3 regions of the Paenibacillus sp. PDC88 genome follow, and region 3 is predicted to be linked to each of the others. Evidence: predicted binding sites of a transcription regulator. Region 3 holds the regulator's gene; each other region holds the start of a gene.
The links. The regulator LexA, encoded in region 3, represses DNA repair genes until DNA is damaged. The targets are predictions, from matches to a motif close to CGAACATATGTTCG.
Positions count from the first base shown of each region.

Region 1: BLW49_RS18020 (ImmA/IrrE family metallo-endopeptidase) is a predicted target of LexA. The motif match lies at 1,332-1,345, and genes of this name have one in related genera.
Region 2: BLW49_RS00595 (SPL family radical SAM protein) is a predicted target of LexA. The motif match lies at 758-771, and genes of this name have one in related genera.

Region 1 is NZ_FNNT01000006.1:23,021-25,227, reverse strand. Features, by position in the region: gene BLW49_RS18025 (recombinase family protein) at 1-776, opposite strand, end outside; gene BLW49_RS18020 (ImmA/IrrE family metallo-endopeptidase) at 792-1,271, opposite strand; gene BLW49_RS18015 (helix-turn-helix domain-containing protein) at 1,385-1,804, opposite strand; gene BLW49_RS18010 (helix-turn-helix transcriptional regulator) at 1,939-2,169, shown strand; gene BLW49_RS28845 (hypothetical protein) at 2,203-2,207, shown strand, end outside.
Region 2 is NZ_FNNT01000001.1:146,810-149,016, forward strand. Features, by position in the region: gene BLW49_RS00590 (aldo/keto reductase) at 1-626, opposite strand, end outside; gene BLW49_RS00595 (SPL family radical SAM protein) at 829-1,656, shown strand; gene BLW49_RS29435 (universal stress protein) at 1,754-1,822, opposite strand; gene BLW49_RS00605 (SulP family inorganic anion transporter) at 1,836-2,207, opposite strand, start outside.
Region 3 is NZ_FNNT01000002.1:370,271-372,477, forward strand. Features, by position in the region: gene glnA (type I glutamate--ammonia ligase) at 1-544, shown strand, start outside; gene lexA (transcriptional repressor LexA) at 811-1,443, opposite strand; gene BLW49_RS08320 (LysM peptidoglycan-binding domain-containing protein) at 1,623-1,991, shown strand; gene BLW49_RS08325 (DUF896 domain-containing protein) at 2,153-2,207, shown strand, end outside.

The DNA of each region.
Region 1 (2,207 bases), on a different contig from region 3:
TGAGTAAAAATAGGTTCATGTGATCCTTTACCATATACGCACTTTACCCTCTCATCCCGTTTGCTGTTAACATATGTACCGGCAGGGGTCTTTGAACTAATTCTAATGATTCCTGCGTAATATGGGTTCTCTAATGTGTAGGCAACGGTAGCATCAGTCCACTCTCGCCCTCTTCGAAGCTTACCCGAGCGATTCATAATCATAGCCACAGATTTATAACCTTTACCACTCATATACAAATCTCTGACTTCACGAATCAGTGCAGCCTCTTCAGGAATGAGTTGCTCGTCCTGCGTGTATCCATAGGGCACTACGCCACCTGGACGTCGCCCCTCCGCAACCATTTGCTCGACTCCGAAGCGTACACGCTCTGAGATCGTCCCACGCTCCCACTCAGCCATTGCACCGACAAGGGTGATAAAGAACCTCCCCATTGCTGTCGTCGTCTCAAAAATCTCTGTAGCGCTCTTAAACTTCACGCCATAAAGATCAAATGTTTTAAGTAGGGAGTGTAGGTCGCCTACGGAACGAGTAAGGCGGTCGAGTTTGTAAACGAGAACAACATCAAACAGTTTCTTCTCCATATCTTCCAACATACGCTGCATATCTGGGCGTTTTAAGTCTTTTGCTGAATAGCCATCATCAACGTAAAAGTCGTGTATGACCCAATCCTGTGATTCTGCAAAGCTGATTAAACGACTACGTTGCCCCTCAATGCTAAAACCTTCTTCTGCTTGCATGTCTGTTGATACACGAATATAGATAGCAACACGCATTTATACATCGCTTCCTTAAACATTAATGTTTTGTGCATTCCATGCTTCCCATCTATTTTTTGCTAAGTCGAGTGGAACGACAAATTCTTCAGCAATCCAGCGAATACCTTCATCAAGGTAATTGATGTGTGCAATATCGTCATGATTGATCATGTGAAGGGGTACAAGCAGATACTCAGCGAAGTGTGCTGCTTGTATTTCGTGGCGCTGGATATGTAAGTTCGATATTTCTAAGTGGGAGGCTACATGTAGAACATGATGACACAACTCATGGGCTACGGTCTGCCGCCATTCAGGTAGAGATAACTGATCGTTGATATATAAACCGCTCCAACCTATTTTTGTGGGATGGGCGGTACAATGGCTACGGATTGAAGTTGGAAAGACTTCGGCTTTACAAGCATAAGCGATGGCTTCGATGTCAATTTCGTGTGGGTAGTGGATATTGAGATAATTCAAGAGTTTATTCACTTGCTGCTCTAAGTTTAAGTTCATGAAACATCGTCCTTTTTCTTGGTGATTATGGTGTTCTAAGCTTTGAAAACACGTTTAAACGGAACGTATGTTCTGTTTAAACTGTAAAAGAAAAGCCCTAAAGGGCTATAGAATTATTTATCTTTCAAATCCCAAGCGGATTCGTCAGTGTCTCTTTCTGTAGGAGGTACTTTCTTTTTCTTTTTGATTTCTTCATGCCAGTAGCGAATAATTTCTTCCTTTTCTTCGTTTGAAGCCTCTAAAAAACCATCGAAAAAAATTTGTTCAAGCAGAGGGAGTTTTGACGTATTAGTTGGTGCTATCCGAGTGAAATCTGCTTTAGGTGCAGTACCCTTATCTCTCCCCATTAAGTAATCAAGTGATACATCAAAAAGATCAGCTATCAAGAGCAAAGTTTCATGTGAAGGCTCACGTTGCCCTCGCTCGTACATACCAATTGAGCTTTTACTGACTTTTAACTTCTCAGCTAATGCTTCTTGGCTCATTTTATGTTTTTGCCTTAAGCTAGTGAGTCTCTCACCGAAATTTGACATGTACATCACCTATTCATATATTACCACGTTTTGTGATTGTTTATACGAAAACTCACAAAAAGTGTTTACAGGTTACTAAATGTGTTATATTATTGATGTAGATTACAAAACGTGAAAAAAGAGGTGTGTTGAAAATGTCCAAAGAAGTCGGGCAAAAGCTAGTAGAACTTCGAGGAGAAAGAAGAGCTGAACAAGTTGCTAACGACCTCGGAATCCCTGTAAGAACTTTAAAGTCTTATGAGCAAGGGGAAAGAACTCCAAAAGATGATCTGAAAACAAAGATTGCGCATTACTATAATGTTAGCATTGAATGGCTTTTTTTTGATCATTTCGACTACTATAAGTGTCCATTAGTGCACGAATAGTGAATATTACTAGCGGTTTGAAAGGAGACTCCAATGAG
Region 2 (2,207 bases), on a different contig from region 3:
CCAATAATTTCACGACGCAGTGTACCTCCCTGTGCAAGCGGAGAATAGGCCATAATTGGGATCTGATGCTCCGCCTGCCATGGCATGAGATCAACCTCAATCCCTCTCGAGCCAAGGTGATACAGTACCTGATTAACCGCACAATTACTGCCTTTAGATACAGATACCAGCTCTTCCATATCTTCTGTATCCAGATTGGAAACGCCCCAACGCGCGATTTTGCCGTCCTGAACAAGCTTCTCCATACCTTCTACTGTTTCGGCCAGCGGTACGTCTCCTCTCCAGTGAAGCAAATACAAATCCAAATGGTCTGTCTTCAGTCTGCGCAGGCTCTGCTCACAGCGGGTAATGATCCGGTTTCGTCCTGCATTATGAGGATATACTTTAGAGACAAGGAATACTTCTTCCCTAATACCATGGATCGCTTCTCCCACAAGTGATTCGGACAAGCCCTCGCCATACATTTCTGCGGTATCAATAACATGCATGCCCAGCTCAACACCAAGGCGAAGTGCAGCAATCTCTTCATTTCGTACGGAAGGATCATCTCCCATGCGCCAGGTTCCTTGTCCAATTGCGGGAAGCACGGTGCCATCTGCCAGCTTAATTGTATTTCTCTTGATCATGATTACATCTCCTTTTTATGCTGTAATATTACATTTAATGAATTAGGTAATTGCTGGATTATCCGGCTACGAATGTTATACCCGAATCTGATATCTCATAATCGAACGATGTTACATTCAGGCGACCAATAAGAATATATGTTCCCATATAGCCTTTCATGTATTATAATAGAATCTGTTCTATCAGAATAGAGGTGTATCTATGTCCAAAAGAGATATTCAGTATTTATATAAAAATCCAAAGTCACTGATGAATAAAGGAACTGGATTCCTGTCTGGCTACACCCATACGTTGAATCCATATACCGGGTGTTCGTTTGGATGCTCGTATTGCTACGTCCGCCGGATGCCTGTCTCTCTATTTCGCGGGTCGGAATGGGGAACTTGGGTAGATGTGAAGCAGGAAGCGTCAACCGTATTCCTTAAGGAATTAAAGCGTGCCACAGCTAAGGGGCCGGTTACGATCTTTATGTCTTCCAGTACAGATCCTTATCAGCCCATCGAATATAAAGAGCAGATTACTCGTTCCCTGCTGGAAGCAATGTGCGAATCTCCTCCGGATTTTATACTGGTACAAACCAGAAGCCCTCTCGTCACTAGGGATATCGATTTATTCACAGCACTGGGTGACAGGGTGCGTGTCAGTATTACGATCGAAACCGATCTGGATGAGGTCAGAAAACATTTTTCTCCCTCTGCTCCTCCTATTGCTGCCCGTATAAAGGCACTGCAGAAATTAACAGAGGCAGGCATTCCGACTCAAGCAGCGATCGCTCCGATTCTGCCAAGCAGTGAGGCTTTTGCCTCCAAGCTTAGTCATGCCACCAACCGCGTTACCATTGATGATTATTTCATGGGAGATGGCAGCGGCGGTAAAAGAACAAGGCAGCTGGGGATGGATGCTTTATATGATGAGATAGACTCATCAGCATGGTATGACTCCGCTGCATATCAAATCGTCCTTTCTCGGATGCGAAGCGTTTTTCCGGAAGATCGGGTATATATTAGTCAAGAGGGCTTTGAGCCTTAAGATATATGCAAGAAGGTCCTGCACTACTGAATATTCAGCAGAGCAGGACCTTCTTATTATTCATCAAGCAAAATATTGTTCGCCCTGTTACCTCACATTACTTCACAACAAGGACAGGACAATGCACATTCTTCACTACTTTATGACTTACACTTCCAAGCACCATAAGAATATCTGTTTTAATGTGTACTCAATTTACCCTTGCTGTCTGTAAATACCGCCAGCTTATCGATCATGCGCTGACTCGCTTCATTTAGTCCGGTCAGTCTGACTTCATTGTTATTCTCTCTGTATTTCAAGATGATTTTATCAATCGCGCCTACAGCAGAATCATCCCAAACATGAGAATTGGAGAAGTCAATGACGATGTCGCGATCTTGTACAGACAGATCAAAGGATTGTTCAAATGTCGTGGTAGAGGCGAAGAATAATTGTCCCTTCACCTTGAACACCTGTTTCTTGACATCCTCCGCTGGCTTGGTCACTTCCAGTTTCGATATCTTCGCCACGAAGAACACCGCGCTTAAGATGACACCAGCAATAACTCCTTT
Region 3 (2,207 bases):
TTTGGGACTCAGCAAGACAGCTCGCCACTATATGGCTGGTATTCTCAAGCATGCACGTGCTATGGCGGCAATTACGAATCCGACAGTGAACTCTTACAAACGTTTGGTTCCTGGTTATGAAGCACCTTGCTATGTAGCATGGTCTGCAAGTAACCGTAGTCCGATGATCCGTATTCCGGCTTCCCGCGGGCTGAGTACTCGTGTTGAAGTACGTAATCCAGACCCTGCTGCGAACCCTTATCTGGCACTGGCTGTTATGCTCAAAGCCGGATTGGATGGAATTAACCGTGAGCTGAGTCTACCTGCTCCAATCGACCGCAACATTTACATCATGTCTGAAGAAGAGCGTATTGAAGAAGGTATTCCTTCACTCCCAGCCGATCTGAAGGAAGCATTGCATGAGCTGATCCGCAGCGAAGTTATCACTGAGGCGCTTGGAGACCATGCCTTGGCTCACTTCTATGAACTGAAAGAAATCGAGTGGGACATGTATAGAACACAAGTACATCAATGGGAACGCGATCAATATTTGACGCTTTACTAAAACCGGAAACCCTTGGCGCTCTAAGCGCTCAAGGGTTTTTCTTTTTTTGGTGAGAAAACAATTTAAACAATATTATGACTAGTAGGCTTCAAATTCTTGCTCGTAACGACTGAATGCAGTGCTTAATCACCCGAGTAGGCGAGTAGAGAGCATGCTGGATATTAGTATTTCAGAAACTACTTACATCTTACTACAAAATAAGCCGAGATCTTCTCAAGAAGATCTCGGCTTTGTACATACTATACTAGAAATAAAAGAATGGCAAATTAATGAAGGAAGTCACGGAACAAGCCAATAACCTTACCCAAAATGGTTACTTTCGTAAGCCGGAGAGGTTCGTATGTAGGATTCTCTGGCTGCAAGCGAATATGGTCCTTCTCTTTATAGAACGTCTTAACGGTTGCTTCATCATCTTCCGTCATCGCGACGACGATATCTCCGTTATTCGCTGTTTGCTGCTGGCGGACGATAACATAGTCACCGTTCGAAATCCCCGCCTCAATCATACTGTCCCCGACAACAGATAGCATGAATACCTTCTCCTCGCCAACATATTGCATCGGCAGTGGGAAATAATCTTCAATATTCTCTGTAGCTGTGATCGGAATACCAGCAGTGACTTTACCAACGACAGGAACACGAGCAACTGTCTGCGTAAATTGAAGAACATTATCATCACTATCATCTTGACCAAGCAATTCAATAGCCCGTGGTTTAGTAGGGTCTCTACGAATTAACCCCTTCTTCTCCAGACGATCCAGGTGTCCGTGAACGGTTGAACTGGAGGCCAGACCAACAGCTTCACCAATCTCTCTTACGGACGGCGGATATCCTTTCAATCGGACTTCATTGCGTATAAACTCCAGAATTGCTAACTGCCTGCTGGATACCTTCGACATACCGTATCAACTCCACATAATAACGTTTGGGAAAATTATAGCATAGAACCTCCGTTCGTACAAACATTAGTTCTAAAAAAATACAGAACAATTGTTCTCAAAAACTATTGCCCAAAACACATGTTCGTGTTATAGTGAGTTCTGTAAGGAATGAGAACAAACGTTTGGAGGTTGGAATAATGCTTAAATACAGCACTTATCACAGCATACATTCTAGAACAGATGAATCGACTAATAATAATTTGGGTGAGACAATACATATTATAATGAAGAAGAACAAGCACAGAATAATCCGTTTGATATTGATAGCTTCAATCCTTCTTCTGAGCTTAACGGGTTTCATGACGGTATTTGCAGACGCGGGTCAAGAGGTAGCATACGAGAAGATTGTTGTGGAGCCTGGCGATACTTTATGGGCGATCGGTACAGAGCATAAGCCGGAAGGTATGGATATAAGAGATTATGTTAATCAAATTCAGCATATTAATGGTTTATCCAGCTCTCATATACAAACAGGACAGCTGTTAAAGCTCCCATATTTTGATTGATATGCATAATTCGTTTATGATTTATTACATGCTAAGGACGCGGCTTGATCTGCGTCTTTTTTTATTCTGTATCAAATGCTGACTATACAGGTATTTACCTTGACAACCTTTTCTAATCATGTCAAAGTTAAAGAGACTATGCATTTTGGAGGGGAAGAAAGTTGGATATTGAAAGTCTAGTTGCGCGGATTAATGAGCTTGCCCGCAAGCAGAAGG